DNA from 2 places in the Stenotrophomonas sp. YJH_SMC_131 genome. Region 1 is predicted to be linked to the other one. Evidence: riboswitches for the same ligand, from Rfam matches in the RefSeq annotation. Region 1 holds a riboswitch; the other holds the start of a gene.
The links. A riboswitch is a leader RNA that binds a small molecule or an ion and turns the genes downstream of it on or off. The one in region 1 is predicted to bind glycine.
Positions count from the first base shown of each region.

Region 1 (15,565 bases):
CCTCGACCGAAATCGAAATGAAGGAAAAGAAGGATCGCGTCGACGACGCCCTGCACGCGACCCGTGCGGCCGTTGAAGAAGGCGTGGTTCCGGGCGGCGGCGTTGCCCTAGTCCGCGCGATCACCGCGCTGGCCGGCCTGAAGGGCGCCAACGAAGACCAGAACCACGGCATCCAGATCGCCCTGCGCGCGATGGAAGCCCCGCTGCGCGAGATCGTGGCCAACGCCGGTGACGAGCCGTCGGTCATCATCAACAAGGTCAAGGAAGGCACCGGCAGCTTCGGTTACAACGCCGCCACCGGCGAGTTCGGCGACATGCTGCAGTTCGGCATCCTGGACCCGACCAAGGTGACCCGTTCGGCGCTGCAGAACGCCGCCTCGATCGCTGGCCTGATGATCACCACCGAAGCCATGGTTGCCGAAGCTCCGAAGAAGGACGAGCCGGCCATGGGTGGCGCCGGTGGCATGGGCGGCATGGGTGGCATGGGCGGCATGGACTTCTAAGTCCACGTCCCCCGGGCGGTCGTTGCCGACCCTGGTCGGCACGCCCTCCCGATGCAAGGAAGAACCCCGCCGCAAGGCGGGGTTTTTCGTTGCCCGGTTGCCGCCGCAGCAGCGCATCGCTACGCTCGGTGGCCATGCCTACCTCCTTCATCGTCGTCGACGACTTCCTTTCTCCTGCCGATGCGCAGGGGCTGCGCCAGGCGGCGCTGGGCCTGACCTATCCGGTGCAGGAGGGTGCATTCCCCGGCCGCAATTCGCAGCAGCGGCTGGAACTGGATGGGCTGTCCGGCGCGGTCTCGCGGCTGGTCAACGAACCGCTGCGGCCGGTCAACCCACTGCAGTCGCATGGCAAGTTCCGCCTTACCCTGGCCGGTGACACCGGCCGCGCCAAGGTGCACGCCGATCACTCGCACTGGTCGGGCATCCTCTACCTGAGTGCACCGGAGCACTGCGAGGGCGGCACCGAGTTCTTCCGCCACCGCCGTACCGGCACCGAGCGCATGGCCCTGGATGCAGCGGAGCTGGCCGCATTGGGCTATGCCAACGGCGGCGACATGCATCGTGACATCATCGAGCGCGACAGCAACGACGACAGCCAGTGGGAAATGACCATGCGCATCCCGATGCGTTTCAACCGGCTGGTGCTGCTGCGGCCCTGGTTCTGGCATACCGCCGGGCCAGCGTTCGGCGACCGCCCGGAGAATGGCCGGCTGGTGTACCTGATGTTCTTCGAGCAGGCGCGCTGAGCGGAGCAGGCATCCACGCGTGAGGTGGATCCACACGCCATGCATGGTTGCTCCCATCCCTCCGCACTCCCCGCCCAGGGATCATCGCGCCTTCATTCGACGAAGGCCTTCGCCGCGCCGTATTCCCACTGCCATGGCACGCCGGTATCACCCAGCACGAACGCCACCAGTGCCGGGAAGGTGGCCTCGGCCCGTACATCGTTGCCCAGGATCACCACGCAGCGTTTGTGCCGCTCGATGCACACCAGGGTGTTGCCGACCGCATCGTCGTGGCCGCCCTTGTAGAAGCCTGCACCCTGGGGGCCACGGAAGGTCACCACGCCCAGGCCCGCGGCCAGATCCCGGTGCTGCTGCGCAACGGGCAGCTCCGGCTGCAGCGTTGGGAACTGGCTGGCGGTGGTGATCGGCAGCTGCGGCCGCACCAGTTCCCTGCGCATTGCCGCAGACAGCCCATCGCCGCGCACATAACCGGCGGCGAAGTGGGCCATGTCGGTGATGGTGGTATCCATCGATCCTGCCGCCCGCACACGGCTGCGTTGATCGTGCGGCTCTGTATTGCCTTCGACGGTCCAGCCATCGGCCAGGTTGCCGGCGAAATCCGCGCGCCACGACATGCTGGTGCGCGCCATGCCGAAGCGATCGAACACGCGCTGCTGCATCAACGCACCCACATCCTCGCCCAGTCGCCCACGTTCGATCACGAACTGCAGCAGGATCAGGCCCTCGCCGGAATAGCCGTAGCGGCTGCCGGGCTCGAAGTGGAACTTCAACCGGCCATCCGGTTCGAGAAAGCCGAAGTTGGCAAAGCCGCTGGCGTGATTCAGCAGCTTTCGGGGCGTGAGCCGGCGCCAGCGTGCATCACTCGCCAGCACGCTGTAGTCGGCGTACTTTTTCGGTTCGGGCGGGTAGTCTGGCAGCGGCACGTCCAGAGCTGTGGCGATGCTGGCATCCAGATCGATCACCCCGTCCTGCGCCAGCTGTGCGACCAGGTGGCCGAAGGCCATCTTGGTGAGCGATGCGGCATACATCACGGTGTCGGTGCGCAGCGGCTCGCCTGCGGCGTTGCGTTCACCGTAGGCGGCCACATGCACCACCTTGCCGTCATCGATCACCGCCAGCGCCATCCCGCGCGCATGGGCCGCCTGCATCAGCCGCCGTGCTTCGGCATCGATGCGAGTGGGCGAGGGCACGGGTGGCGGCGCGGCCAGTACCGCCAGCGGGAGCAGCGTCAGCAACATCAGGGTGGCACGGCACATGCGTGGAACTCCTGGTGGGGCGCACGGTGATGCTACGCCGGGCTGCCGCTGGCGTCATCGCCAGATGTCAGCCGGCCTGCGGCCGGCGCAGGCAGATCCGCGCCGCGCCGGCACCGATGTCCACCTGGCCGCCGCGCATTGCATCGGCACCGAGGATCAGCGCCGGCCGGCCCTCCAGGCCGATCGCCTTGAACACCGGCAGTTCGCTGATGCGGACCTCCATCGACGGGTGCTGCCAGCCGCCGCCGGTCATGCCGGGCAGGGTGTACAGCCAGGTTGCCTGCTTGCCGCCGCCCAGGCCTTCGGTGCCCTTTTCACGCACCCGCACCCGCGCGTCGCTGCCGTCGGTGCGCAGCCCCAGTGCGCGGGCGGCTTCGGCGTTGAGGACGGTCTGTGCGGCACCGGTGTCGACCACGGCGATGGCGTCCACCGCAGGCGCGCCCAGTGCAAGCGTGATGAAGCCGAACTGGCGCAGGCCGCCAGTGCGGCCGGGCAGCGCATTGGGCTGGCAACCCGGTCCTTCCAGGTTCAATCCGCCGGGTGTCCACAGCGCCAGTTGATTGCGGCCGAAGTCCCAACGGGTGTCCCAGCGCCCGGTCAGATCGTTGCCGATCAAGCCGTCGATGGCTGGATCATCATCCTTCGGCAACGATGACAGATCGACGTTCATGGCTTCGGCCTGCAGCTGCCAGCTGCCCAGCTGCCAGGACGTGCTGCGCATGCGCTGCAACCGCGCCGAAGCTGCACTCGCCCCTTGCGCCTGTGATACCTCTGCATCCGCATCCTCCAGGCCATAGCGCCGCACGACGCGGGCATCGACCAGCGTTGCCCCGGCGGCACTGTCGACCACGAAGCGCAGCGGTTCGGCGCGCCCGTCCAGCGAGACGGCCACCGCCGGATGACCGCCCTGCATCCACATCGGCAGGATGTGCGCGGCGGCGTTGGAGGCGAGCGCAGGCAAGGGAGCGGCGAACAGGGGCAACAGGAAGAGGCGCAAGGGAAGACTCCGCAGTGATCGTGGGTGACCATTGGCGCACGGCGGCGTATCGCCGGAATATCGGCGTTGATACCGTCCTGATACACAGGTGCTGGATACTGTCCGAATGAGTACTCCCATCCGTGTCATCGTCGTCGACGACGATGCCAGCATCCGCGACGCCATCGCCGACCACCTGCTGCTGCACGGCTACCAGGTACGCCTGGCGGCGGATGCGGCGGCACTGGACGTGCTGCTGCAGGCCGAACGACCGGACCTGATCATCCTCGACTGGATGATGCCCGGTGAGGATGGGCTGTCGGTCTGCCGCAGGCTGCAGGCGAGGGCGATCCCGATCCTGATGCTGTCGGCGATGGGGGCTGCACCGGACCGCGTGATCGGCCTGGAGATGGGCGCGGACGACTACCTGGCCAAACCCTTTGATCCGCGTGAACTGCTGGCGCGGGTACGCGCACTGCTGCGCCGTCAGGACAAGCTGCGCACGCAGGTGGCCAGCGAACTGCGGTTTGATGGCTGGCGATTGCTGCCCGACCAGCGTCGCCTGTTCGCACCGGACGGTGCCGAGCTGGTGCTGAGTCGTGGCGAGTTTTCCCTGTTGCTGGCGCTGGCCGAACGTCCCGGGCGGGTGCTGGGGCGTGAGCAGCTGCTGCAGTTGAGTCGCGGAGAAGCCAGTGACAGCGTGGACCGTGCCATTGACCTCGCGATCAGCCGCCTGCGCCGCAAGCTCGGGCAGGCCGCGTCCGGGGCAGAAGCCCTCGTGCAGACACTGCGCGGGGAAGGGTATCGCTTCGACGCTGAGGTACAGGTGCTGTGAGCAGCCGGTGGTCGACCACTCGCTGGATCGCGATGCTGGCGCTGGCCAGCCTGCTGCTGGCAACCCTGGCCAGCGTTGCAGTGGTGGGTTGGATGCCCCGGCCCGCGCCGCCACCGATGCGGCTGGACCATGCGATGCAGGTACTGCGTGGGGAACAGGCGCCGGCGTCACTGGGATTGCGCAGGGCGACGCAGGACGCGCCCCCCCAAGGTAGCGCCAGCGACTGGCTCGCGCAGCTGGCGGCCGCGCAGATGGGCATGCCGGCCGAGGATGTACGCCTGGCATGGACGGGGCAGGGCAGGGCGCCCGATGTGCAGGTCATCGAGGGTGGCGCGGTACTGGACGCCTCCGGTCGTGCTGGCGTGCTGAAATCACAGGCCGCGCTGCTGACCGCGATGCAGTGGCCGCCGTTTGAACTGGGGATGCGCCAGGCCGACGGCCGCTGGCGGGTGGTCGGCAGCGACCATAGTGACCTGGCGGCCTGGCGCCGCCAGGTGATGCTCGCCCTGTTGGGCGGTGCGATCCTGCTGGCGCCGTTGGCGGCGTGGGCGTCGATCCGGTTGGGGCGCCCGCTGCGGCGCCTGGCCGAAGCGAGCGCACGCGTCGACCTGCAGGCCGAGTCGCCATTGCCCGACGATGGCCCACGCGAAGTGCAGATGCTGGCCGCCGCGATCAGCACCGGTCGCGAACGCCTGCGGGTCCAGGCACAGGACATGACCCATATGCTGGCGGCAGTGGCGCATGACCTGCGCACGCCCCTGACCGGCCTGCGCCTGCGCGCCGAGTTCGCTCCCGCACCACAGGCCGCCCGGATGGTGGCGGACATCGAACGCATGGACGCGATGATCGAGCAGGTGCTGGACTATGCACGCGGCGAGCTGCAGCCCTTGCAGATGCGCTCGCTGGATCTGGCTGCCCTGCTGCAGGAATGCCTGCAAGGGGCGCTGCTGCGCGGGGTCGACATTTCGCTTCAGTGCCCGGATACGCTGCCGTGGCATGGCGATGCGCTGCTGCTCCGGCGCGCGGTCGACAATCTCATCGACAACGCCGAGCGTTACGCGGGCGCCGTGGAGCTGCATGTCGCCGTGTGGGGACATGGGGTGCAGCTGGATGTGATGGATCGCGGGCCGGGCATCGCCGAAGCTGATCGTGTCCGCCTGCTGCAACCGTTCCAGCGCAGCGAAAGCTCGCGCAGTCGCGCTACCGGTGGGACCGGGCTGGGACTGGCCATGGCCGCCAACGTGGCCAGGCGTCACGCAGGCGAACTGCAGCTGCTGCACCGCGAGGGTGGCGGGCTGATCGCGCGCCTGCTGCTGGGAAAGCTCCCCTGATATCGGCTGTGATTTACAGGTAGCGGCTATCCGGTGATATGATTAGGCGCCTAACCATATCGCGTTCGTGAGATGATCGAAGCCAAGCATCAGGCCCTTCTGGAGGAATCGCAGCGACGCGGCCACGCCAACATCGCGCAACTGCGCCTGTGCTTCCAGCTGCTCTCGTTGTCCTCGTCGATCGATCGCGACTGCGCCGCGCGGCTGGCACCGCATGGGCTCAGCGAGGGCCGCTTCGTCGTGCTGTTCCTGCTGCACGGGGCCGGTGGCACGCTGCCGCCGCACCTGCTGGCCGAGCGTGCCGGCGTGACCCGTGCCACCATCAGCGGCCTGCTCGATGGCCTGCAGCGTGAAGGCCTGCTGCAGCGTCGCAGCGATGACGGGGATGGCCGCCGTCTGCAGATCGTATTGACCGCACCGGGAAAGCGCTTGGCCGAGTCGTTGTTCGAGCAGCACACGCAATGGATCAGCGGCCTGTTCGACGGCCTGGATGCGGGTGAACAGCAGCAGCTGTCGCAGCTGCTGCACAAGGTCTGGCAGCACACGGACGGCGGGCGGGAATCGGCAGCATGAGCACGCCCGTTCCTGCGCAAAGGCTGCATGCACTCAACAGTGGCAGCGCTGCTGCCACCCATCTGGCCGAATGCCTGGCCGTGGATTTCACCGCGCTGCTGCAGGTGGTGGCGCCTGCCCTTGAGCCGGAATCGCTGCAATGCATGCGCGATGCCTCAGGCAAGGGCATCACCCAGCGCATGGCGCTGGCGGCGCGGTTGCTGCACGAAGCCGGACAGGGGGAGCCTGCGCGCTGGCAGGCGCATGCGTCAGACACGGTGCGTGGCTGGGCCTGCTACCTGATCGGCGGCGACGCCGACGCGACGCTGCCGGCCAAGCTGCAGGCGATGCGGCCACTGGCTGACGACCCGCACTTCGGCGTGCGCGAATGGGCGTGGCTGGCGCTGCGTGCCGACATTGTTGCCGCACCACTGCAGGCGCTGGAGTACCTGCAACCATGGACGCAGGAAGGATCGCCGTACCTGCGCCGCTTCGCCTGCGAAGCGCTGCGCCCGCGCGGCGTGTGGGCCACACATGTCGCGCTGTTCAAGCGGCAGCCGGAACTTGCAGAGGCGATGCTGGAAGCACTCGCCGACGACCCGGAGCGCTATGTGCAGGACTCGGTCGGCAACTGGCTCAATGATGCCGGCAAGACACAGCCGCAGTGGCTGCGTGCGCTGTGCGCGCGCTGGCAACAGCAGCACCCTGGTGATGCCAATGCCTACATCCGCAAACGCGCCATGCGCTCGCTCCGGTAGTGCCGGCCGCTGGCCGGCAACCCCCCAAACCTTCAAGGAAGAAGCAGCATGTCGCACACCTTCATCGAGCTCTATACCGCCACCCCCGCCTGGACCACGCTCCAGCCCGAGCAGCGGAATGCCTTCTTCGCCCGTATCGGTGCAGGCATGCAGCAGTTCGATCCGGTCCGCATCACACTGCTGGCGATGGGCCGCATTGCCAGGGGCGTACAGCACGGCAGCGATGAGCAGTTCTATGCGGTCTGGCGCTGTGCAAGCCGCGCGGACGCCGATGCGCTGGTGGCCGGCATTGCCGCCACCGGTTGGCATCAGTACTTCGCCACCGTCAACGCCGTCGGCGCAGACGATGGGATGGGGCAGCACCTTGCCGACCTGGCCGCCTTGTAGCAGCGTCTCCGTACGCGCATGGCACATGCGCCTGTCACCCGGACGCGGTAAACAGGACATTGCCCATGTCCATCCGCAGGGAAGTTGATCATGCAGAGCACGCTCCAGGTCACGCTGTTCGGCCCGCTTGGCGACAGCCCGGCATTGCAGTTGCCGGGGCGGGAAGGGCCGTCGGTGGCCATCCCGGAGGCGGCCCTGCGGCGGTTGGTCTCCGACCTCTACACCGCCCGTTCCCTGCTCAATCCCGAGCAGCTGGACGAGGCCAGGCAGGAGCTGGACCGCGTGCTGGAGCGCTGGGCCGACATCCACGAAGGCCTGTTGCTGGACGTGGAAGTGCATGGCAAATGAGCGGCTTTGCGTGGCTGCTGCCGCGTGGGCAGCGCCGGCGCGCGCCTCGCTGAACCGCACCCGCGGTTGCGGATGAAACATTTTGCACTGCGCAAAAGCTGTGCTATCAATACACCCCATGAACGCAGCCGCCACCCGCTTTTACTGGTATTACTTTCCGAAGCCACTGGCGGAGGAAGGACTGCGCTCATCCTGAAGAAAGCTTCAGACGCATTCCCGAAAGCCGCCAGCGAACCTGGCGGCTTTTTTCATGCCGCCACGCTGGGGACCCCAACGTTCCGGAGATCTCCTGCAATGCCCCCGCACACCGACGACCTGCGCATCCGCACCATCGAACCGCTGACACCGCCTGCCCAGCTGCTGGCGATGCTGCCCTGTGACGATGAAGCCTCCGACACCGTCAGCGCCTCGCGCGCGGCCCTGCACCAGATCCTGCACGGCCGTGACGACCGCCTGGCAGTGGTGGTGGGCCCGTGCTCGATCCACGACCCGAAGGCCGCCATCGAATACGCCCAGCGCCTGAAGCCGCTGCGCGACGCGCTGGCCGGCGAACTGGAAATCGTCATGCGTGTGTACTTCGAGAAGCCGCGCACCACGGTGGGCTGGAAGGGCCTGATCAACGACCCGGACCTGGACGGCAGCTTCAGGATCGACAAGGGCCTGCGCATCGCACGCGGCCTGCTGCGCGACATCAACAAGCTCGGCCTGCCGGCCGGTGTCGAATTCCTCGATGTGATCTCGCCGCAGTACATCGCCGACCTGGTGGCGTGGGGCGCGATCGGCGCGCGTACCACCGAAAGCCAGGTGCATCGTGAGCTGGCCTCGGGGCTGTCGTGCCCGGTCGGCTTCAAGAACGGCACCGATGGCAACGTCAAGATCGCCGCTGACGCGGTGGGTGCGGCGTCCAACCCGCATCACTTCCTGTCGGTCACCAAGCAGGGCGGCACCGCCATCGTGTCGACCACCGGCAATCCGGATTGCCATGTGATCCTGCGTGGCGGCAAGCAGCCGAACTACGACGCCGGCAGCGTCGCCGACGCCTGCCAGGTGCTGGCCAAGGCCAAGCTGCCGACGCGCCTGATGATCGACGCCAGCCACGCCAACAGCCTGAAAAACCCCGAGAACCAGCCGAAGGTGATCGAAGACATTGTTGTTCAGCTGGAAGACGGCGAACAGCGCATCGTTGGCGTGATGATCGAGAGCCATCTGGTCGGTGGCCGCCAGGAACTGGTGGAAGGCCAGCCGCTGGTTTACGGGCAGAGCATCACCGATGGCTGCATCGACTGGGACACCACCGTGACGGTGCTGGAGCGTCTGGCTGCGGCCGTGCGCGCCCGTCGCGACGTGAAGGTGTCCGAAGCAGCCTGATCGAAGCCGCCTGAGTGCGGCACGTGTGTGGATGGCGGCCAGCGCCTGCGGGGGTGCGGCCGCGATCAGGGCCGGTCGGAGTTGGAGGCCGGCCCATCTGCACCGGCGATGCGCCTGGCGCTGCGCATGAGCGACAGCGCCAGGTACATCGCCGGGGTGGTGATACCGCTTCCTGTAGCGTCGAGCCATGCCCGACCTGCGCGCGAAGCGCGTTGGTTTCCTGCAAAGAGCAGTCGAGCATGGCTCGACTTTACGAAGAGGCTCAATGCACTTCGTCGTGGTACACGAACTTCGGCATTTCCCAGCGGTAGTGGATCGCCAGCAGGCGCAACGCGAAGCCGCCGCCGAGGCAGCACAGGATCGCGGTGGCATCGGCCACGCCCCAGTGCAGCAGCAACAGATAGGCCGCGCCGGTCAGCAGCGCGATGATCGCGTACAGCTCCTTCTGGAAGATGAGTGGCACCTCGTTGCAGAGGATGTCGCGCAGCACCCCGCCGAACGCGCCGGTCAGCATGCCGGCGATCAGCACGATCGGCATTGCATGGCCGGCTTCGCGCGCGATCGAGCAGCCGATCAGGGTGAAGGCGATCAGGCCCAGCCCGTCGAGCACCAGGAAGGTGCGGCGGAAGTGGTGCATCCAGCGCGCCACCCAGGTGGCGATCAGCGCCGCGCACACGGTGAAGCCCAGGTACTCGGGGTGCTTCACCCAGCCCAGCGGGTAGTGGCCGAGCAGGATGTCGCGCAGTGAACCACCCCCGAGGGCGGTGACGCAGGCGATCATGACCACGCCGAACAGGTCCATGCGGCGGCGGCCGGCGGACAGTGCGCCGGTCATGGCTTCGGCGGAAATGGCGATCAGGTAGATGATGGACAGCAGCATGGGACAGGCTCCGGGCGCGGTGGGGCCGGCCATGCGCGACCACCGCCACTGCCTGCGCAATGACGGGATGACGATGACCGGTGCCGCTCCCGCTGTCCTTTTGCCTGAGAGTTCAGCGGCATGGGCCGCGTGCCCCTTCGGCGGATCGCCCCGGGCATGCCCGGTGACCTCTCTCCAGCTCGGCGAGTCGAATGCATGGTTGGTGGGATTCCAGCCCACCGGCCTGAGCGATCATGGGAGCCTGCGCCTTCGGCGGGCGCCAGCGCGGCGCCTCTCTCCTGCATTCGGGTGCCAGTATATCCGCTGCAGTGCAGCACGGCATAATCCAGGCATGGCCTCGTCCGTCCGCCCGTGGTTCCTGTACCTGCTCGAATGCCGCGATGGCAGCTATTACGCCGGCATCAGCACCGATGTGGAGGCGCGTTTCGCCGCCCACCAGGCCGGCAAGGGCGCGCGCTACACCCGGGCCCGGCCGCCGCTGCGCGTGCTGGCCGTGCGCGAATACCCGGACCGGGCCGCCGCCTCGCGGGCCGAGTGGCAACTCAAGCAGCAGCCCCGCGAACGCAAGCTGGCCTGGCTGCAGGCAACGGATCCTGCGCTTCTGTAGAGCCGAGCCCACGCTCGGCTGTTGTTCCGTCTGCCCGATGCGGGAGCCGAGCACGGGCTCGGCTCTACAGTAGATCCACGCCCTGCGTGGATGGGCTACCCGGTCCATGCGATGATCGCCCCGCGCCCAGAGCTGGAGACCCGGATGTCCACGATCGCCCTGCTATTCGCTCTCTCCGCAGCAACGAGCCCTGCCGCCGACCCCGCCACGATCGCGGCCATCGAAGCCACCTGCCACGACCACGTCGATGGCCAGCTGGAGGCCGATCCGCAGCGCGTCGCCCGTTCGCTGCACCCGGACCTGGCCAAGCGCGCGGTCCTCGGCGATACACCCGACGAGCGCCTGGGCCTGCGCCGGATGTCGAAGGAAGAGCTGGTCTCGTTGACGAAACAGGGCGCGCTGAAGACCCCGAAGGATCAATGGGATCGCCGCTGCACGGTGCTGGACGTGACCGGCAACGCGGCCTCGGTGCGGCTGGAAACCCCGTGGTTCGTCGACTACTTCCACATGGGGCGTTTCGACCAGCGCTGGGTCATCGTCAACGCACTGTGGTACCCGAAACCGAAGGCGCACTGAGCGATGCGTGCCGCCGGCAACGCATGGATCTCCGTCGTCGTGCTGGTCGCCGGCATCGCGCTGCTGCCTGGCCTGCTGTATCTGCTCGGGCTGGCATTGGTGGACGGTCGGCCGAAGCCGGCCGACCGCGCGCCCAGTGGTGTGGCTGCGTGCAGCGGTGAGCCACGGGCGGGATACCAGCCGATGAACCCCTGGCGCTTCACCGCCCAGTTCTTCGACAAGGACGGGATGAAGAACAAGGTGCCTGAAGTGGAGCGGGAGGCCTTCTGGATTGCCCGGCGCCACCTGTGGCGGCAACCTCGGCGCGGCATGCTGCGCTGGCATCTCAGCAGCACCGCGTTGGCGATCTGGATCACCCGGCATTGGAGTACCGCGCAGATTGCGGACACCGCGAGGAAGGAGGACTTCTGCCGGAAGTAGATCCACGCCATGCGTGGATGGCGCTCCATGTTTGTTGACGGGGTCAGAGCCCTTTCCCGCGGAAAGGGATCCGACCCCTGTTGCGTGCGGCCTTACCGCCTCGGCCGCCGGTCGTCCTGATCATCACCGAAGATGATGCGCGCGCTGCGCTGGTAGCTCCAGTACGCGACCGCCCAGTTCAGCAGCACCACGATGCGGTTGCGGAAGCCGATCAGGAAGAACACGTGCGCGGCCAGCCAGAACCACCAGGCCAGCACGCCGGAGAGCTGCAGCCGGCCCAGGTGCACGATCGCGGCCATGCGGCCAATGGTGGCGAGGTTGCCGTAGTCGGCGTACTTGAACGGCCCCGGTGCCGCCTTGCCATGCAGGCGCGCGCGGACCACCTCGGCCACGTACTTGCCCATCTGCTTGGCCGCGGGCGCCACGCCGGGAACCGGCTTGCCGTCGGCCTGGCTCAGTGCGGCCAGGTCGCCGGCCACGAACAGCTCCGGGTGATCGGGCAGGGTCAGGTCCGGCTGCACCTGCACGCGGCCGGCGCGGTCCAGCGGCACGTCCAGCGTGCGCGCCAGTGGTGAAGCGGCCACGCCGGCGGCCCAGACCACGGTGCGGGCCGGCACGAACTGCTCACCGAGCTTGAAGCCCTGGCTGTCGATGTCGCTCACCGGGGTACCGGTCAGCACTTCCACGCCCAGCTTTTCCAGCTGGCGGCGCGCCTTCAGCGAAAGCACTTCCGGGAACGAGGACAGCACGCGCGGCCCAGCCTCGACCAAGCGCACCTTGGCGCTGGCCGGATCGATGTGGCGGAATTCGTTGCGCAGCGTGTGGCGCGCGATCTCGGCCAGCGTGCCGGCCAGTTCGACGCCGGTGGGACCACCACCGACGATGGCGAAACTCAGCCACGCCGCCTTCCTGGTCGGGTCCGGTTCGGCCTCGGCACGCTCGAACGCCAGCAGCAGCTTGCGGCGCAGCGCAATGGCATCGTCCAGCGTTTTCAGGCCGGGGGCATCTTCGGCCCACTGGTCGTTGCCGAAGTAGGCGTGGGTAGCGCCGGTGGCCAGCAGCAGGCTGTCGTAGTCCAGCGTGCTGCCATCGGCCATGCCGATCTGCCGTGCCTGCTTGTCGATGGCCACCACTTCGCCGAGGCGGACTTCCACGTTGCGCTGGTGGCCGAGGATGTGGCGCAGCGGTGCGGCGATATCCGGCGCGGACAGGCCGGCGGTGGCCACCTGGTACAGCAGCGGCTGGAACAGGTGATGGTTGCGGCGGTCGACCAGGGTGATGCGTATGCGCTCGCGGGCCAGGGCACGGGTGGCCCAGAGACCGGCAAAACCGCCGCCGACAACGACCAGGTGGGGAACGCGCTCGCGACTCATCGACTCACTCCAGTGGGGGCATTGGGGGAAGCGCCTGGCATCTTCGCACGGCGGCCACCTGTCACGTCAGCGCCTGGGTGGATCGGCGATACTCGGGTTCAGGCAACCGCCCGCGAGGAATCCATGAGCGAACCGGAAAAGCGCATCGCCCTGTTGATCGATGCCGACAATGCGCCGGCCTCGAAGATCGACGAGGTCCTGGCCGAAGTCGCCCGCTATGGCGTGGCCAACGTGCGCCGTGCCTACGGCAACTGGAAGAGCCCGCGGTTGAAGGGCTGGGAAGCGGTGCTGCACGAATACGCGATCCGCCCGATCCAGCAGTTCGCCTACAGCAAGGGCAAGAATGCGTCGGACATGGCGATGGTGATCGATGCCATGGACCTGCTGTACGCGCGCAACCTTGATGGCTTCGCCATCGTGTCGAGCGATGCCGATTTCACCCCGATGGTGATGCGCCTGCTGACCGACGGCGTGAAGGTGTATGGCTTCGGCGAAAAGAAGACGCCGGAACCGTTCGTCAACGCGTGCTCGAAGTTCACCTACCTGGAAGCGCTGGGCCAGACCCACGCCAGCGTGCCGGATGCCGAGCAGGCATCGAGCGAACAGGCATCGAACGAGCCCGTCGCCAATGATGATGCACGCCCGCGCAAGAGCGGGGCGGAGATGCGCAGCGACACCCGGCTGGTGAAGATGCTGCGCCGCGCGGTGTCCTCGGCCGAGGGCGAGGATGGCTGGTCGCACCTGGGGCCGGTCGGCAGCCAGATCGGCAACCAGGCCTCGTTCGATCCGCGCAACTATGGCTACGGCAAACTCAGCGATCTGCTGGCGGCGATCGGCCTGTTCGAGCTGAAGAAGGACGGCAAGTCGTCCTACGTGCGCGCGCTGCCAAAAAAGAACCGGTAGTGCCGGCCGCCGGCCGGCAGCGCGCAGGCGCCCGATCCCGCATCCTGCACGCACATCTCCACTCCAATCAGGCGTATCGTTGCCGCTCGCATTGCCAGCAAGGAAAACCCGCATGTTGAAGATCTGGGGCCGCCGCAATTCCAGCAACGTCCGCAAGGTGCTGTGGTGTGCCGAGGAGATCGGCCTGCCGTACGAATCCATCGAAGTCGGCGGCAGCCATGGTGGCACGCAGACGCCGGAGTACCAGGCGATGAATCCCAACGGCCTGGTGCCGGTGATCGAGGACCACGGCCTGCCGCTGTGGGAATCGAACACCATCGTGCGTTACCTGAGCGCGCGCTATGCGCTGGGCACGCTGTACGCCGAGGACCCGATGGAGCGCGCGCAGGCCGAAAAGTGGATGGACTGGAGCACCTCGCGGATGGCGCCGCTGTACAGCGACCTGGTCTGGGGCATCATGCGCACCGCGCCGGCCGACCGTGACGAAGCGCGCATCAGCGCGGCCATCGTCCGTGCCGGTGACTACCTGGCGATGGCCGATGCCACCCTGGCCACGCAGCCATGGCTGTCGGGCGGGACGTTCGCGATGGGCGACATTCCGCTCGGCTCGCTGGTGTACGCCTGGTATGAACTGCCGATCCAGCGCCCGGACCTGCCGCACCTGGCCGAGTGGTATGCGCGCCTGCGTGAGCGACCGGCCTACCAGCGCGGCGTGATGTCGCCGCTGACGTAAGCGAAGGCGTCCGGGGTCAGAGCCCTTTTCTGCGAAAAGGGATCCGACCCCAGGGCATCGGGGTCGGATCCCACCCGACGGGTGGGCTCTGACCCCTCAATAAAGATCCGTTGGATCCACATCCAGCGACCAGCGCACCTTGCGTGCTTCCGGCAGCGCGTACAGCTGCGGAACCAGTTGCGAAAGCACGCCATGCAGCGGCGGCCGCTGCACCGCAGACAGCAGCAGCTGCGTGCGCTGGTAACCGGCCCGCCGCGGCATCGGCGCCGGCATCGGCCCGTAGGCCTCGACCACGTTCTGTTCGCCCAGCAGGTGCCGGGCTGCCAGCAGGAATGCATTGGCATGCTCCACCTGCTGCGCTTCGGCGCGCATCAGCGCCAGATGCGCGAAGGGCGGGAATCCGGCCGCCTGGCGCTGGTTCAACTCGGCTTGCGCGAACGGATGGTAGCCACCGCTCACCAGGGTTTCCAGCAGCGGGTGCCCGGGGTGATGGGTCTGCAGCCAGACCTCGCCCGGGTCGCGCGCACGTCCCGCGCGACCGGCCACCTGGATCAGCTGCTGCGCCAGTTTTTCGCTGGCGCGGAAGTCGGCCGAGAACAGGCCCTCATCGATACCCACCACCACCACCAGGGTCAGCTTGGGCAGGTCGTGGCCCTTGGCCAGGATCTGCGTGCCGACCAGGATGCCGGGCTGGTCGCCCAGTTTCGCCAGCTGCTGTTCCAGCGCGTCGCGCCGTGAGGTGGTGCCGCGGTCGATGCGCACCACCGGGAAGTCGGCGAAGGCCGCAGTGAGATGTTCTTCCAGGCGTTCGGTACCGATGCCCTGCGGTTGCAGCGCCAGGCTGCCGCAGGCCGGACATGCCAGCGGCGCCGGTTGCCGCGCGCCGCAGTGGTGGCACTGCAGGCGACGACCGCCACCATGCACGGTCATCGGCGCATCGCAGCGCTGGCATGGCGCGGTCCAGCCGCAGTCGTGGCACAGCAGCACCGGTGCGTAGCCGCGGCGGTTCTTGA
Region 1 is NZ_JCAFRJ010000001.1:420,215-435,779, reverse strand. Features, by position in the region: gene groL (chaperonin GroEL) at 1-503, shown strand, start outside; gene AC5P56_RS01965 (DUF6445 family protein) at 638-1,249, shown strand; gene AC5P56_RS01960 (serine hydrolase domain-containing protein) at 1,342-2,505, opposite strand; gene AC5P56_RS01955 (retropepsin-like aspartic protease) at 2,573-3,502, opposite strand; gene AC5P56_RS01950 (response regulator transcription factor) at 3,609-4,316, shown strand; gene AC5P56_RS01945 (sensor histidine kinase) at 4,349-5,647, shown strand; gene AC5P56_RS01940 (MarR family winged helix-turn-helix transcriptional regulator) at 5,720-6,220, shown strand; gene AC5P56_RS01935 (DNA alkylation repair protein) at 6,217-6,957, shown strand; gene AC5P56_RS01930 (DUF6616 family protein) at 7,006-7,344, shown strand; gene AC5P56_RS01925 (hypothetical protein) at 7,435-7,692, shown strand; gene AC5P56_RS01920 (3-deoxy-7-phosphoheptulonate synthase) at 7,987-9,060, shown strand; gene AC5P56_RS01915 (trimeric intracellular cation channel family protein) at 9,323-9,940, opposite strand; glycine riboswitch at 10,023-10,128, opposite strand; glycine riboswitch at 10,142-10,231, opposite strand; gene AC5P56_RS01910 (GIY-YIG nuclease family protein) at 10,272-10,547, shown strand; gene AC5P56_RS01905 (nuclear transport factor 2 family protein) at 10,692-11,123, shown strand; gene AC5P56_RS01900 (hypothetical protein) at 11,127-11,543, shown strand; gene AC5P56_RS01895 (NAD(P)/FAD-dependent oxidoreductase) at 11,636-12,916, opposite strand; gene AC5P56_RS01890 (NYN domain-containing protein) at 13,040-13,819, shown strand; gene AC5P56_RS01885 (glutathione S-transferase family protein) at 13,932-14,552, shown strand; gene AC5P56_RS01880 (primosomal protein N') at 14,649-15,565, opposite strand, start outside.

Region 2 (15,565 bases), on a different contig from region 1:
GCGCGCGCCGAAGCTGCCGATCGGCACCGATGCCAAGGCCACCCCGCGCGCGCCGGCCAGCAAGCCGCGCCTGCTGGTGATCGTCATGGGCGAGACCGTGCGTGCGCAGAACTGGGGGCTCAACGGTGGCCGCAACACCACCCCGGAACTGGCGCAGGCCAGCGTGATCAATTTCCCGGACATGCATTCGTGCGGCACCAGCACCGAGGTTTCGTTGCCGTGCCTGTTCTCGCCGTGGGGCCGCCATGACTACGACGAGAAGAAGATCCGCGCGCACCAGTCGCTGCTGCACGTATTGAACCGTGCCGGCATCGCACCGTTGTGGCGTGACAACCAGTCCGGCTGCAAGGGCGTGTGCGAAGGCCTGGACTTCCAGTCGCTGTCCGATGCCACCACGCCGGGCCTGTGCGCCGATGGCCGCTGCATGGACGAGATCCTGCTGCAGGACCTGGCCACCCAGGTACGCGCCAGGCCCGGCGACCGGGTGGTGGTGCTGCACCAGCTGGGCAACCACGGTCCGGCCTACTTCGAGCGCTATCCGCCCGCATTCCGCCGTTTCACCCCGACCTGCGATACCCGTGACATTGGCCGTTGCTCGCGCGAAGAGATCACCAACAGCTACGACAATGCCGTGCTGTACACCGATCACTTCCTGACAAAGACCATCGGCACGCTGCAGGGCATGCAGGATTACGACACGGCGATGATCTACCTGTCCGACCACGGCGAGTCGCTGGGCGAGAAGGGCCTGTTCCTGCACGGCGTGCCCTACGCCATCGCCCCGGCCGAGCAGACCCGGGTACCGATGACGATGTGGTTCTCGCCAGGCTTCGCCAGCAGCCGTGGGCTGGACCTGCAGTGCGTGCGCAAGCGTTCGGCGGCGTATACCGACCATGACAACCTGTTCCCGTCGGTGCTGGGCCTGATGCAGGTGAAGACCTCGCTGTACGAACGCGACCGCGACGTGTTCGCCAACTGCGAGAGTTGAGGGGTGTTCGGCAGGGCTTGCAGCCCTGCACCTGCAGGGGCAACGGCCAAAGCAACAGCAACAGCGTGCATTCCGTGGGATGGTGGGGTGGGTCCGGTGGCGGGAGACGCCGTAAACCCATCCTTGGGGGCTTGGCCGCGGCATCCATGCCGCGGACACTCCCGCCACCAGACCCACCCCGCCTTCGACAGTTTTCCGCGATCTGTTGGACATGCCGATGGGGTCGGATCCGTTTTCCGTAGGAAAACGGATTCGACCCCATTTTGATTGTCGATATCTGACAGATGTGTCGACCAAGGTCGACACCTACCGACAGCACACGGAATCTGTCAGAGGTGGGGCGGTGTCGGAGTGCGGGGTGTCAGCCGCATGGATGCGGCTGCCAAGCCTACACGGACGTACTTGCGGCGTCCCCGCACTCCGACACCGCCCCGCCAAACCACGGATAGTCCGCTGTTGCTGTTGCTTCGGCTTTGCCGTTGCTTGAAGGCCTCTGCGGGTGCCGGGCGCCGCCCGGCCGACTTCCGCCACTTGCGGAGGCAGCGGCTGCCCACTAGCCTTCGGCCGTCGTTCACCACCCAAGGACCGCCCTTGAAACACCGTCATCTCCTGCTGGCCTCGGCAATCGCCGCCGCCACGCTGGCCCTGGCCGCCTGCAAGAAGGAAGCTGCCCCAGGCACCGATACCGCCAGCAGCAGCGCCCCGGCCGGCGAAACCGCCGACCAGTTCGTGGCCCGCATCAATGCCGAGTTCAAGGCCGCCTACCCGGAGATGACCTCGGCGCAGTGGCTGTCCTCCACCTACATCAATAGTGATTCGGAACGCATCGCGGCCAAGGCCAACGAGCGCTCGCTGACCCAGCTCAACAGCTGGATCGAACAGGCTGCGAAGTTCGACGGCAAGCCGATGAGCGAGGACAGCAAGCGCGCCATCCACCTGCTGAAGCTGATGTCGTCGATGCCGGCACCGCGCGACCCGGCCAAGCTGGCCGAGCTGACCCAGATCGCCACCCGCATGGAAGGCAGCTATGGCGCCGGCAAGTACTGCACCGATGCCAACGATCCGAACTCCTGCCGCCAGCTGGGCGAGCTGGAGCAGGTGCTGGCACGCAGCCGCGACTATGACAAGCAGCTCGACGCCTGGCAGGGCTGGCACAGCACCACCAAGAACATGCGCGGCGACTACCAGAAGTTCGTCGGCCTGGTGAACGAAGGCGCCAAGGGCATGGGCTTCACCGATGCCGGCCAGATGTGGCGCAGCGGCTATGACATGCCGCCGGAGCAGATCGGCCCGGAAACCGACCGCCTGTGGGAACAGGTCAAGCCGATGTACGAGCAGCTGCACTGCTACGCACGCGGCAAGCTGGACAAGACCTACGGCAAGGACAAGGCCGAAGTGGGCAACGGCCTGATCGCCGCGCACCTGCTGGGCAACATGTGGCAGCAGGACTGGTCGAACCTGTGGGACCAGCTGGAACCGTACCCGGGCGCCGGCAGCCTGGACATCACCGCGGCGCTGGAGAAGCAGTACCAGACCAACCTGAGCGCGGCGCTGGCCAAGGCCGGCAAGGATGCCAACGTGGCCGCGCAGTACAAGGCGCAGCGCGAGGCCGAACTGCGCACCGCCAAGCAGATGACCGAACGCGCGCAGGACTTCTACGTGTCGCTGGGCATGCCGTCGCTGCCGCAGTCGTACTGGGAACGCACCCAGTTCATCAAGCCCGATGACCGCGATGTGGTCTGCCACGCCAGCGCCTGGGACATGAACATGGAAGGCGACGTGCGCACCAAGATGTGCATCAAGCCGAACGAAGAGAACTTCACCACCATCTACCACGAGCTGGGCCACATCTATTACGACCTGGCCTACAACCCGCTGCCGCCGCTGTTCCAGGGCGGTGCCAACGATGGGTTCCATGAAGCGATCGGCGACACCATCGTGCTGGCGATGACCCCCAAGTACCTCAGCTCGATCGGCCTGGTCGATGCGCCGACCGAAAGCCGCGAAGCGGTCATCAACAACCAGATGCGCATGGCGCTGTCGGGCGTGTCGTTCCTGCCGTTCGGGCTGATGATCGACCGCTGGCGCTGGGGTGTGTTCGATGGTTCGATCACCGCCGACAACTACAACAAGGCATGGTGGGACCTGAAGGCCAAGTACCAGGGCGTGGCGCCTGCCAGTACCCGTGGCGAGGAGTTCTTCGATCCGGGCGCGAAGTACCACGTGCCAGGCAACACCCCGTACACCCGCTACTTCCTGGCGCGCATCCTGCAGTTCCAGTTCTACAAGGGCCTGTGCGACGCGGCCGGCTACAAGGGCCCGCTGCATGAGTGCACCTTCTACGGCAACAAGGAAGCCGGCCAGAAATACTGGGCGATGCTGAGCAAGGGTGCCAGCCAGCCGTGGCAGGCCACGCTGAAGGAGCTGACCGGCACCGACAAGCTCGATGCCGGCCCGATGATCGAGTACTTCACGCCGGTCAACGAGTGGCTGAAGCAGCAGAACGAAGGCCAGATGTGCGGCTGGCAGGCCAACGCGGCCCCGGCGGCAAAATGAAAAAAGGGGCGGGTCCGCAAGGATCCGCCCCTTCCTGGTAGTGCCGGCCGCTGGCCGGCAACTACGCGATGAAGACCCCGCGGGCAGCCGGCCAGCGGCCGGCTCTACCGCAATGCCTGTCAGCTGTCCTTCTTCGCCGCCATCGCCGCGGCCAGGTCCGCCTTGAACTCCTCGAAGGTCTGGCCCTTTTCCTTCGCTTCGGCCTGTGCGGCGTCGCGCAGCGCATCGGAGTACATCAGGCGCACCGGCGTGCCGTTGCGCTCGTGCAGTTCACCGGCCTGCATGATCAGCGCCAGTACCTGCGCGGCGGAGTCACTGTGGCCGGCGATACGGCCGTCCATGCCCAGCACCCATTCGCCATCGCGGCGCACGACACCGGCCAGCAGGGTGCGCTGCGCGTCGCGCAGTTCCGCATGCGGCTCCACCGGCGAGGCCTGGGCAGCGGCCTTGTTGGCGGCCTGCTTTTCCTGGCGACGGCGCTGGTCGCGGCGGGTCTTGGAGCTGGTGGACATGGTGCGGTACCGCTGCGAGGGGGGCGCAAGGATAGCGCACCCCCGCCCGCCACACCGCTTCACACCCCCTCAGTCCAACACTTTCCCGTGCCGCCAGTAACCCATGAAGGTGATCGTGCGGCGGTCCAGCCCGCACTCGCGGACCAGATGGCGACGGATCGCCATCACCGCTCCCGCCTCGCCTGCCACCCAGGCATACAGCGGCCCCGCCACGCTGGCATCGGCCTGTTCCCAGAGGATCTGCGCGTCGACGTCGATCTCTTCCAGTTCTTCGCCAGCGACCACGCTCGAGGCGGCCAGGCGCGCCTGCACCGCCTGCAACAGAGGCGCCCCGTACGCCGCCTGCCCGCGCGGCAACCAGACCAGCTCGGCCGTGGCCGGCGCCTTCAGGCGAACCGCATCACCGGCCTGCGCCACTTCCAGCAGGGCCAGCGTACGTGGCGGATCCACCCTGGCCGCCAGTTCCTCAAGAATGCCGGCCACTGCCGGCAGCGCGGTCTCGTCAGCCACCAGCAGCACCTGGCCAACGCCGGCCGGCGGCTTCCATTCCCAGCCCTCGCTGCTGTCGGCGCAGTCGGCATCCGGGGCCAGCAGCACCACGCGGTCGCCCGGCCGTGCATGGATGGCCCATCGCGAGGCCGGCCCGGTCTCGCCATGCAGCACGAAATCAACATCGACCTCGCCCTGCTCTGCACGCAGCTGGCGGAGGGTGTAGGTGCGCATCGGCGGGCGCTGATCGTCCGGCAGGGCCCGATAGCGTGGGTACCAGTCCTCGCCGCTGGGGACCTGCGGCACCTCCTGGCCGGGCAAGGGGAAGAACACCTTGATGCGCTGGTCCGGCCCTCCGGTCGTCATCCGCGCCACGTCGGCACCGGTGAACACCATGCGGTCCAGGGAAGGGGAAAGAACGCGGCGCTCCTTCAGCGCCACCTCGAACAGGCGGTAGGTCTGCTGCGCAGCCATGGGGAACCTCATGCAACGACAGTGGATCGGCTGGCTGTCGTGCACCTGTGCACCGGCTGGCTGGAGTGTCCAGCCTAGTCCGGCGGTTTCCCGTCGCAAGCGTTGCGGGCGTCGTAGCCTGCCCTACCCCTGCGCGCTGCTCAGTGACCCGTGCAGGCTGCCTGCGCCGCGCGTTCGCGCCGGTGTTCCCAGTACCAGAACACGAAGCCGGCGCCGAAGAACCCAGCCTGGCCCAACGCCAGGTGCAGCGGGCTGGCGCTGAGCAGCGGCGACACCACGCCGGCCACCACGGTGCTGATCATCAGCTGCACGAAGGCCTGCAGCGACGAGGCCAGGCCGCGCTGGTGCGGGTACATGTCCAGCACCGCCAGCGCCAGGATCGGGAAGATCAGCGCCATGCCCATGCCACCCAGGAAGATCGGCAGCACCGCCCACGGCAGCACGAACTGCGGCGCCAGCGCCACGTAGCCGACGTTCAGCAGCACCGACAGCGCGCACAGGCCGAAACCAATGGATACCTGGCGGGTGGGCGTGGTGTGCCCGGCCATGCGCCCGGACAGGAACGAGCCGGTGGTCATGCCGCCGATGGTGGGGATGAACAGCCAGGCGAAACCGCCCTCGCCCAGGTGCAGGTGTTGCATCACGAACACCGGTGCCGAGGAGATGTACAGGAAGATGCCACCGAAACCGATGCTGCCGGCCAGCGCCAGGCGCAGGAAGCGCGGATTGAAACCGATGCGCACGTAATCACGCATCAGCACCCGCGGCGACAACGGAACGCGCGCTTCGAGCGGATGGGTCTCCGGCAGGTAGCGGGCGGTGGCCGCCAGCAGAACCAGTGCGAACACCACCAGGAACCAGAAGATCAGCGGCCAGCCAGCACCGCTGAGCAGGATCCAGCCACCGATGATCGGCGCGATCGCCGGGGCGATGCCGAACAGCATCGACACCTGGCTCATCAGCCGCTGCGCGTCGTGACCGTGGTACAGGTCGCGGATCACCGCGCGGCCGACGATCATGCCGACGCCTGCAGACAGGCCCTGCAGGGCGCGGAACCCCAGCAGCGTGGTCAGATCGGTGGACAGCGCACAGCCGACCGAGGCGCCGACGAACACCACCAGGCCGCCGAGGATCACCCGCTTGCGGCCCCAGGCATCGGACAGCGGGCCGTGTGCCAGGCTCATCAGGCCGTAGAACAGCAGGTACACGCTGATGGTCTGCTGCACCGCCACCTCGTCCACCGCCAGGCGCTGGGCCAGCTGCGGGAACGCTGGGAAGATGGTGTCGATCGAGAACGGACCGAACATGGCCAGGCCGGCGAGCAGCAGGGCCATGCGGCGGGTGGAAGGAGCAACAGCGGCGGTCATGGAGAAGGCGTCCGGCAGGGCCATGCGCGGCACGCACGGCGGGCGCCAGTCCCCTGCAGCAGGGACGGCGCCAGATGAATTCGGGTATCCGCCCATCATAGGTGGGGATTGCGCCTGATGCCATGCAGCAGTGCACAAAACGCACGGGCGGGCCATCGGCCATTCAGGCGCCGCGGCCGGGCCCGCAGGCGGCTGGCGCGCCCGCAACGGGCTATAATCGGCGGGCAACACGGTGGGAGAAGCGGAACACCGCTGCCGAAGGCGCAACGCCCGTAATCGCTCAGGCCCGATACCACCCGTAACACAACTCTGGAGAGACCGGTTCGATCCGGCGCCGAAGGGGCACGAAGCCGCGGTTTTCCGCGCTTCCAAACTCTCAGGCAAAAGGACAGAGGGGCGCCCCGCAGACCGCCGACCGGCGGCTTGTGCCCGTGCGTGTGCCCTTTCCTGACGGATCCTTCGCCATGTCCCAGAACACCCCTTCCCTGCGTGAGCTCGAGCACCACAATGCGTTCGTCGAGCGCCACATCGGCCCCAACGATGCCGAGATCGCGCAGATGCTCGACGTCGTCGGCCACGCGTCGCTGGATGCGATGACCGATGCCATCGTACCGGCCAAGATCAAGTCGCCGGCGCCGCTGGCACTGCCGGAATCGATGACCGAAGTGCAGGCACTGGCGAAGATCCGTGCGATCGCCGACAAGAACACCGTGCTGCGCAGCTTCATCGGCCAGGGCTACTACGGTACCCACACGCCGAACGTGATCCTGCGCAACATCCTGGAAAACCCGGCCTGGTACACCGCCTACACCCCGTACCAGGCCGAGATCTCGCAGGGCCGCATGGAAGCGCTGATCAACTTCCAGACCCTGTGCGCCGACCTCACCGGCATGGAAATCGCCAACGCCTCGCTGCTGGACGAAGCCACCGCCGCAGCTGAAGCGATGACCCTGGCCAAGCGTTCGGCCAAGTCGAAGTCGGACACCTTCTTCGTGCACGACGCCGTGCACCCGCAGACCCTGGAACTGCTGCGTACCCGCGCCGAGCCCATGGGCATCGTGCTGCGCGTCGGCACCCCGGCGGAGGCACTGGAAGCAGAAGCCTTCGGCCTGCTGCTGCAGTACCCGGACACCTTCGGCCAGATCGGCGACTACAAGGCGCTGGTCGAGGCCGTGCACGCGCGCGGCGGCCTGGTGGCCGTGGCCACCGACCTGCTGGCGCTGACCCTGCTGGCCGCCCCGGGCGAATGGGGTGCGGACATCGTGGTCGGCAACAGCCAGCGTTTCGGCGTGCCGTTCGGCTTCGGCGGCCCGCACGCCGCATTCATGGCCTGCCGCGACGCCTACAAGCGCTCGATGCCGGGCCGCCTGATCGGCGTCTCGGTCGATGCCCAGGGCAACCCGGCCTACCGCCTGACCCTGCAGACCCGCGAGCAGCACATCCGCCGCGAGAAGGCCACCTCCAACATCTGTACCGCACAGGTGCTGCTGGCGGTGATGGCCTCGATGTATGCCGTGTACCACGGCCCGGAAGGCCTGACCCGCATCGCCCGGCGCACCCACCGCCTGGCCTCGATCCTGGCCGCCGCGCTGCGCGAGGCCGGCGTGCAGGTCGGTGGCGACTTCTTCGACACCCTGCATGTCACCGGCGTGCACGCCGATGAGATTCACGCCAAGGCCCGCGCCGCCGGTTACAACCTGCGTGCGATCGACAGCGACTCGGTCGGCATCAGCCTGGACGAGACCGCCACCCGCGCCGACGTGGTCGCACTGGCCGCCGTGTTCGGTGCGCAGGCCGACGTCGACGCGCTGGATGCCAGCACCGCCGATGCGCTGCCGGCCGGCCTGCTGCGCCAGTCCGCATTCCTGACCCATCCGGTGTTCAACACCCACCACAGCGAGCACGAACTGCTGCGCTACCTGCGCTCGCTGGCCGACAAGGACCTGGCGATGGACCGCACGATGATCCCGCTGGGCTCGTGCACCATGAAGCTCAACGCCACCGCCGAGATGATCCCGGTGACCTGGCCGGAGTTCTCGCAGATCCACCCGCTGGTGCCGGCCGACCAGGCGCTGGGCTACAAGGAACTCATCGACACGCTGGAAGCGATGCTGGTGGAATGCACCGGCTATGACGCGGTCAGCCTGCAGCCGAACTCCGGCGCGCAGGGCGAGTACGCCGGCCTGCTGGCGATCCGCGCCTACCACCGCTCGCGCGGCGAAGGCCACCGCGACATCTGCCTGATCCCGGATTCGGCGCACGGCACCAACCCGGCCTCGGCGCAGATGTGCGGCATGAAGGTGGTGGTGACCAAGACCGATGCCAACGGCAACGTCGACGTCGAGGACATCCGCCTCAACGCCGAGAAGTACAGCGACCGCCTGGCCGCGATCATGATGACCTACCCGTCCACGCACGGCGTGTTCGAGGAAGAGGTGGTGGAGATCTGCGAGATCATCCACAAGCACGGCGGCCAGGTGTACACCGACGGTGCCAACATGAATGCCCTGGTCGGCGTGGCCAAGCCGGGCAAGTGGGGGTCGGACGTTTCGCACCTGAACCTGCACAAGACCTTCTGCATCCCGCACGGCGGTGGCGGCCCGGGCGTCGGCCCGTGCGCGGTCAAGGAGCACCTGGCCCCGTTCCTGCCGGGCAAGCTGGGTGACAACGGCCCGGTCGGCATGGTCAGCGCGGCCAGCTTCGGCAGCGCCTCGATCCTGCCGATCAGCTGGATGTACATCGCGATGATGGGCCGCGACGGCCTGCGCAAGGCCACCCAGGTCGCGCAGCTCAACGCCAACTACATCGCCAAGCGCCTGGCCCCGCACTTCAAGACCCTGTACACCGGCCGCAACGGCCTGGTGGCGCACGAGTGCATCCTGGACGTGCGCCCGCTGGAGAAGACCAGCGGCATCGGTGCCGAGGACGTGGCCAAGCGCCTGATCGACTTCGGCTTCCACGCCCCGACCCTGAGCTTCCCGGTGGCCGGCACGCTGATGGTGGAGCCGACCGAGAGCGAATCGCTGCACGAACTGGATCGCTTCATCAACGCGATGATCCAGATCCGCGAGGAGATCACCGCGATCGAAGACGGCCGCCTCGACCGCGAGGACAACCCGCTGAAGAACGCGCCGCACACTGCCACCGCAGTGACCGCCAGCGAGTGGACCCACGCCTACCCGCGTGAACTGGCCGCCTTCCCGCTGGCCAGCCTGAAGCAGAGCAAATACTGGCCGCCGGTGGCGCGTGTCGACAACGTGTACGGCGACAAGAACGTGATGTGCGCCTGCATCCCGGTCGATGCCTACAAGGATGATGAAGTCGAGGCGTGATTCCTCACTGCATCGGTAAAGAAAACGGCCCGCGCAAGCGGGCCGTTTTCATGGGGCGTGTGGACCAAGGCCCACACCCACAAGCATCCGATCACGGGTCCGGCATCTGCCCCAGGCTCAACTGCCACGACACGCCAAAGCGGTCCTGCACCCAGCCGTAGCGATTGCTGAAGTCATAGTCGCCCACCGGCATCAACCAATGGCCGCCCTCACCCAGCAAGCGTGCCGCGCGCTCGAACTGCTCGGCACCGGAACACTCGACGAACAGCGAGATCGACGGCGAGAAGGTGAAATCGTGCACGTCCAGGCTGTCGAAGCACAGGTAGTGGGTGCCACCGAGCAGGAAGATGGCCTGGCGGACCTGCCCCGGCACGCCGGCGCCGGCCCCCTCGGGATGGCGTTGCAGGGCCAGCAGCCGGAAATCGGCAAAGGCTTCGGCGTACAGGGCCAGCGCGGCCTCGGCCTGGCCGGTGAACATCAGGAAGGGACGGCTGCGCAGCATGCGGTACTCCTGGTCGACGGGCCGATGACGGCCTGCCTGCACAGTGCCACGCGGAGTGTGTGCCTGTTGTAGAGCCGAGCCCATGCTCGGCTGGCGATCGCGCAAACAGCAGCCGACCGCAGGGTCGGCTCTACAGAATCACGCCTGGCGCATGCGCCGCGCGATGGCACTGCTGGCGGCGATCGTGGCGGTCAACGCCACCATCGACAGGAACTGCAGGCGGGTGTGCGACTCACTCAGCAGCAGGCCGAAGATCAGCGCAAGGATCGCCAGTGCACAGCAGGTCAGCCACGGGAAACCGGCCATGCGGAACGGCAGTCGGGTACCCAGACGATCCGCGCGACGACGCAGCACCAGCTGCGAGACCAGCGACAGCGTCCACACCAGCAGGCAGGTGGAACCGACGATGTTCAGCAGCACCGGCAGCACCCGGTCCGGGAACAGCAGTTCCATCACCGTGGCGGCAAAGCCGAACAGCACGCTGGCCAGCACGGCGATCACCGGCACCTGGCGCGGGTCGGTCCAGCCAAGCACGGCCGGCGCTTCGCGACGCTGCGCCAGCGAATACATCATGCGCGAGGCGCCGTAGAGGTTGGCATTGAGCGCCGACAGCAGCGCGATCACGGCGATCAGCGTGATGGCGGTACCAGCGCCCGGGATGCGGGCGATGTCCAGCACGGCGGCGAACGGCGACTTCAGCGCCTCGCTGGTCCACGGCACCACGGCGATGATCACGCTCAGCGAGCCGATGTAGAACACCAGGATGCGCCAGGCCACGGTGCGGATGGCACGGGCAATGCTGCGCTCGGGGTCTTCGGTTTCGGCCGCCGCCACGGCCACGATCTCGGTGCCGCCGAAGGCGAACACCACCACCAGCAGCGCCGCGCCGATCCCGGCCAGGCCCTTCGGCGCAAAACCACCGTGTTCGGTGAAGTTGCTCAGGCCCGGGGAGGTCACCTGCGGCAGCCATCCCATCAGCAGCGCCACGCCAATGGCGATGAACGCCAGGATCGCCGCGACTTTGAGGATGGCGAACCAGAATTCGAACTCGCCGAAGTTCTTCACTCCGAGCAGGTTGATCGCGGTGAAGAACAGCATGAACGCCAACGCCGCCATCGGTACCGGTATCGCCGGCCAGACCGTGGCCAGCAGCCCGGCCGCACCCACTGCTTCGGCGGCGATCACGATCACCAGCTGCACCCACCACAGCCAGCCCACGGTGGCACCGGCGGTAGCGCCCATGGCGTCGGCTGCATACACCGAGAACGCGCCGCTGGTCGGTTTGGCCGCCGCCATCTCGCCCAGCGCGTTCATCACGATGATCACCAGCGCTCCGGCGACCAGATACGACACCAGGACCGCCGGACCGGCCGCCTGCACACCCACGCCCGAGCCGAGGAACAGCCCGGCGCCGATGGCGCTGCCCAGGCCCATCATGATCAGCTGGCGGGGCTTGAGCGAATGTCCGAGGCGGGACGGCGAAGCGGTCGGAATCGAGTTGGGCATCGGCGGGGCTGGCGGCGGGCTACAGGGGCGACACCTTACCCTGTCCCGTGCCCACGGGGATAGGCACAGCGCAGCAGGCCGCTCAGGCCAGCGCCGGCTCGCCGACGTTCCCACCGATACGGGCACGATAGGCACGCGGCGAGAAACCGGTTTCAGCCTTGAATTTGCGGGTGAAGGCACTCTGGTCGCTGAAACCGCAGGCCTGGCCGATGCAGGCGATGCTGTCGTCGCCATGCAGCAGATGCATGGCCATCTGGATCCGCAGCCGGGTCAGCACCTGCTGCGGGGTCATCTGGAACACCTTGCGGAAGCTGCGCTCCAGCTTGGACAGCGAAAAGCCGGTGATGTCCAGCAGGGTCTGCATGCGCACGTTCTCGGCGTAGTGCGCGTTGAGGTGGGCCAGCGCCAGCCGCAGCTGCTCGTACTGGGTGCCGAGGCTGTCCTTCTGGCCAAGGTCGCGGGAAATGCCGATCAGGCCCTCGATGGCCCCGTCGACCACCAGCGGGCGCTTGCAGGTCAGGCACCAGCCCGGTTCGCGGTTGGCGAACAGGTGCAGCTCCATCAGGTTCTCGATCACCTCACCGGACAGCACGCGGGCGTCCTGGTCAACGTAGTCCGCACTGAGGCCGGTCGGGTAGATTTCGGCCGCCGTACGCCCGATCACGTCCTTGCGCGCGCGCAGACCCAGCCGCCGCAGCATGGTCTGGTTGACGTGGGTGTAACGCCCCTGGCGGTCCTTGATGAAGAACAGCACATCCGGGATGGCGTCGAACAGGGCTTCGATGTCGGCGGGCTCGACTCGCATGCGGCAAGCATACCCGAGCCTGCTTTTGCCCGTACGTTCACCTTTGCCGGACCGTGGTTTAACGGGGCTGGTTCCAGTGTCGTGGTTCCTTTTGATGATCCGGAGCCAACGTCCATGGCCGCCAGCAAGCCGACCGGCAAGCGCGCAACCGTCCCTGCCGAAAGCCACCGCCGGGGCGATGGCGATGAACTGCACCAGCAGGCCGGGGGTAGCCATCCGGCAATGACCACCGACCAGGGCATTCCGGTGGCGGACAACCAGAACTCCCTGCGGCAGGGACCTCGGGGGCCCACGCTGCTGGAGGACTTCATCCTGCGCGAGAAGATCACCCACTTCGATCACGAACGCATTCCCGAGCGCATCGTGCACGCACGTGGCAGCGCAGCACACGGCTACTTCGAGCTGACCCGATCACTGGCAGCCCATACCCGCGCGCGCATCCTGACCGAGGTCGGCGTGAAGACGCCGGTATTCACCCGCTTCTCGACCGTGGCCGGTGGCGCAGGCTCGGTGGATACCCCGCGCGACGTGCGCGGCTTTGCGGTCAAGTTCTACACCAAGGAGGGCAACTGGGATCTGGTCGGCAACAACATCCCGGTGTTCTTCATCCAGGACGCGATGAAGTTTCCGGACCTGGTGCACGCAGTGAAGATGGAGCCGGACCGCGCCTTCCCGCAGGCCGCGTCGGCCCATGACACGTTCTGGGACTTCATTTCGCTGATGCCCGAATCGATGCACATGATCATGTGGGCGATGAGCGACCGCGCCATCCCGCGTTCGCTGCGGATGATCGAAGGCTTCGGTGTGCACAGCTTCCGCCTGCTGAACGAGGCCGGCGAGTCGACGTTCGTCAAGTTCCACTGGCGGCCCAAGCTGGGCATTCAGTCCACGGTCTGGGACGAAGCGTTGAAACTGCAATCGGCCGACAATGACTTCCATCGCCGCGACCTGTTCGAGGCCATCCAGCGCGGCGACTTTCCCGAATGGGAGCTGGCGGTGCAGCTGTTCACCGAAGAAGACGCCGACGCATTCCCGTTCGACCACCTGGATCCAACCAAGATCATTCCCGAATCGCTGGTGCCGTTGCAGGTGATCGGGCGCATGGTACTGGACCGCTGGCCCGACAACTTCTTCGCAGAGACCGAGCAGGTGGCGTTCTGCCCGGCCAACGTGCCGCCCGGCATCGACTTCAGCAACGACCCGCTGCTGCAGGGCCGCCTGTTCTCCTACCTGGACACCCAGCTGCTGCGCCTGGGCGGCCCGAACTTCCACCAGATCCCGGTGAATGCACCGAAGTGCCCGTTTGCCAATCATCAGCGCGACGGCCACATGCAGATGCAGGTGCCCAAGGGCCGCGTCGCCTACGATCCCAGCTCGCTGCAGGACGACACCCCGCGCGAGACGCCTGCCGGATTCCGCAGCCATGCCAGCGCCGACGATGGCCGCAAGGGCCGCACCCGCGCGGAGAGTTTCGCCGACCACTACAGCCAGGCCCGGATGTTCTTCCGCAGCCTGGAAAAGCCGGAGCAGGCGCACCTGGCATCGGCGCTGGTGTTCGAGCTGTCCAAGGTGGAAACGCTGAAGGTGCGGGTGCGCACCGTCAGCCACCTGCGCAACATCGATGACGCGCTGGCGCAGCGCGTGGCCGATGGCCTGGCCCTGCCTGCGCTGCCCGACCCGGCCCCAACCGCCACGCCGGTGCGGGACATGCCGCCCGCTCCCGAGGTGCGCGTGATCGGGCGTAACAAGCCCACCCTGCAGGGTCGCTGCATCGGCATCCTGTTCGACGAAGGCTCCGACGCGCGCGTGATTGCCAGCCTGAGCAAGGCCGTCCGGAAGGCAGGTGCAGACGTGAAGCTGGTCGCGCCAAAAGTGGGAGGCGCCACGCTGAGCGATGGCGCATTGCAGGCGGCAGATGGGCAGCTGGCGGGCACCCCGTCAGCCGTGTTCGATGCAGTAGCCGTGGTGCTCAGCCTTGAAGCCGCGAAGGCCTTGTCGAAAGAGAGTGCAGCCGTCGAATTCGTCAGCCAGGCGTGGGCACACCTGAAGGCCATCGCCAGCGACGCGGGCGGCCAGGTGCTGCTGAAGGCGGCGCGCGTCGGCAACGACCCCGGCATCGTCGAAGCAGAAGACGCCAAGGCATTCCTGGCGGCGGCCGCCACCCGCCAGTGGGCGCGCGAGCCCAAGCTGCGCCTGCTGGCCTGACCACAACGACAGGAGAATCGTCATGCCCCGTGGTGACAAATCCGCATACACCGAAAAGCAGAAGCGCCAGGCCGAGCACATCGAGGAAAGCGAACGTGATCGCGGCGCGAGTGAAGGCACCGCCGAGCGCATTGCCTGGGCCACCGTGAACAAGCAGGACGGCGGCGGCAAGCGCGCCGGCAGTGCCCGCAAGGGCGCGAAGAAGGCGACCAGCAAGAAGGCTGCCAAGAAGGCGCCTGCCAGGAAATCGGCCACAAAGAAGGCCGCAACCAAGAGGACGGCGGCGAAGAAGGCACCTGCGAAGAAGGCGGTGGCGAAGAAGGCACCGGCTCGCAAGACCGCGACAAAGAAGGCCGCAAAGAAGACGGCGAAGAAGGCAGCGGTAAAGAAGGCGGGTACGGCCGCCGCGCGGAGCGCCGCCGCGAAGAAGGCAGCCAAGACGCGGGCCGCGAAGAAGACCGTGCGCAAGGCGGCGGCGAAGAAAGCCGCGCGCACGCGTGCACGCGGCTGAGTCTTCGATCAGGAGGGGAGCGCCCTCATCCATGCGGCAACTTCGGCTGCGGCTGCCTCGGCACGGGCCTGCAGCAGTAGATGCGGCCCTTCCAGCGATACGTGCCGGGCATCGGGCAACAAGACCTGCAGCTCGGCCACGCTGGGCGGCCACAACAGGTGGTCCTGTCGTGCATGCAGGCATAACGTCGGCAGCATGAGCTTCGGCAACTGCGCGCGGACATCGATCTGCAGTGTCGCCGCAGCGCGCTGCCGCAGGATCGCGGTCGGTACCGCAGCGATCGCATGCCGCAGCTCGCGAAGGTTCATGCGTGTCCGC
Region 2 is NZ_JCAFRJ010000002.1:288,684-304,248, reverse strand. Features, by position in the region: gene AC5P56_RS05185 (phosphoethanolamine transferase) at 1-988, shown strand, start outside; gene AC5P56_RS05180 (M2 family metallopeptidase) at 1,580-3,544, shown strand; gene AC5P56_RS05175 (hypothetical protein) at 3,664-4,056, opposite strand; gene AC5P56_RS05170 (siderophore-interacting protein) at 4,126-5,019, opposite strand; gene AC5P56_RS05165 (multidrug effflux MFS transporter) at 5,160-6,386, opposite strand; glycine riboswitch at 6,686-6,788, shown strand; gene gcvP (aminomethyl-transferring glycine dehydrogenase) at 6,851-9,718, shown strand; gene AC5P56_RS05155 (VOC family protein) at 9,810-10,220, opposite strand; gene AC5P56_RS05150 (amino acid permease) at 10,359-11,726, opposite strand; gene AC5P56_RS05145 (AraC family transcriptional regulator) at 11,809-12,531, opposite strand; gene AC5P56_RS05140 (catalase) at 12,646-14,736, shown strand; gene AC5P56_RS05135 (hypothetical protein) at 14,759-15,247, shown strand; gene AC5P56_RS05130 (alpha/beta fold hydrolase) at 15,256-15,565, opposite strand, start outside.
Region 2: another riboswitch for glycine. It lies ahead of gcvP (aminomethyl-transferring glycine dehydrogenase); the one in region 1 lies ahead of AC5P56_RS01915 (trimeric intracellular cation channel family protein).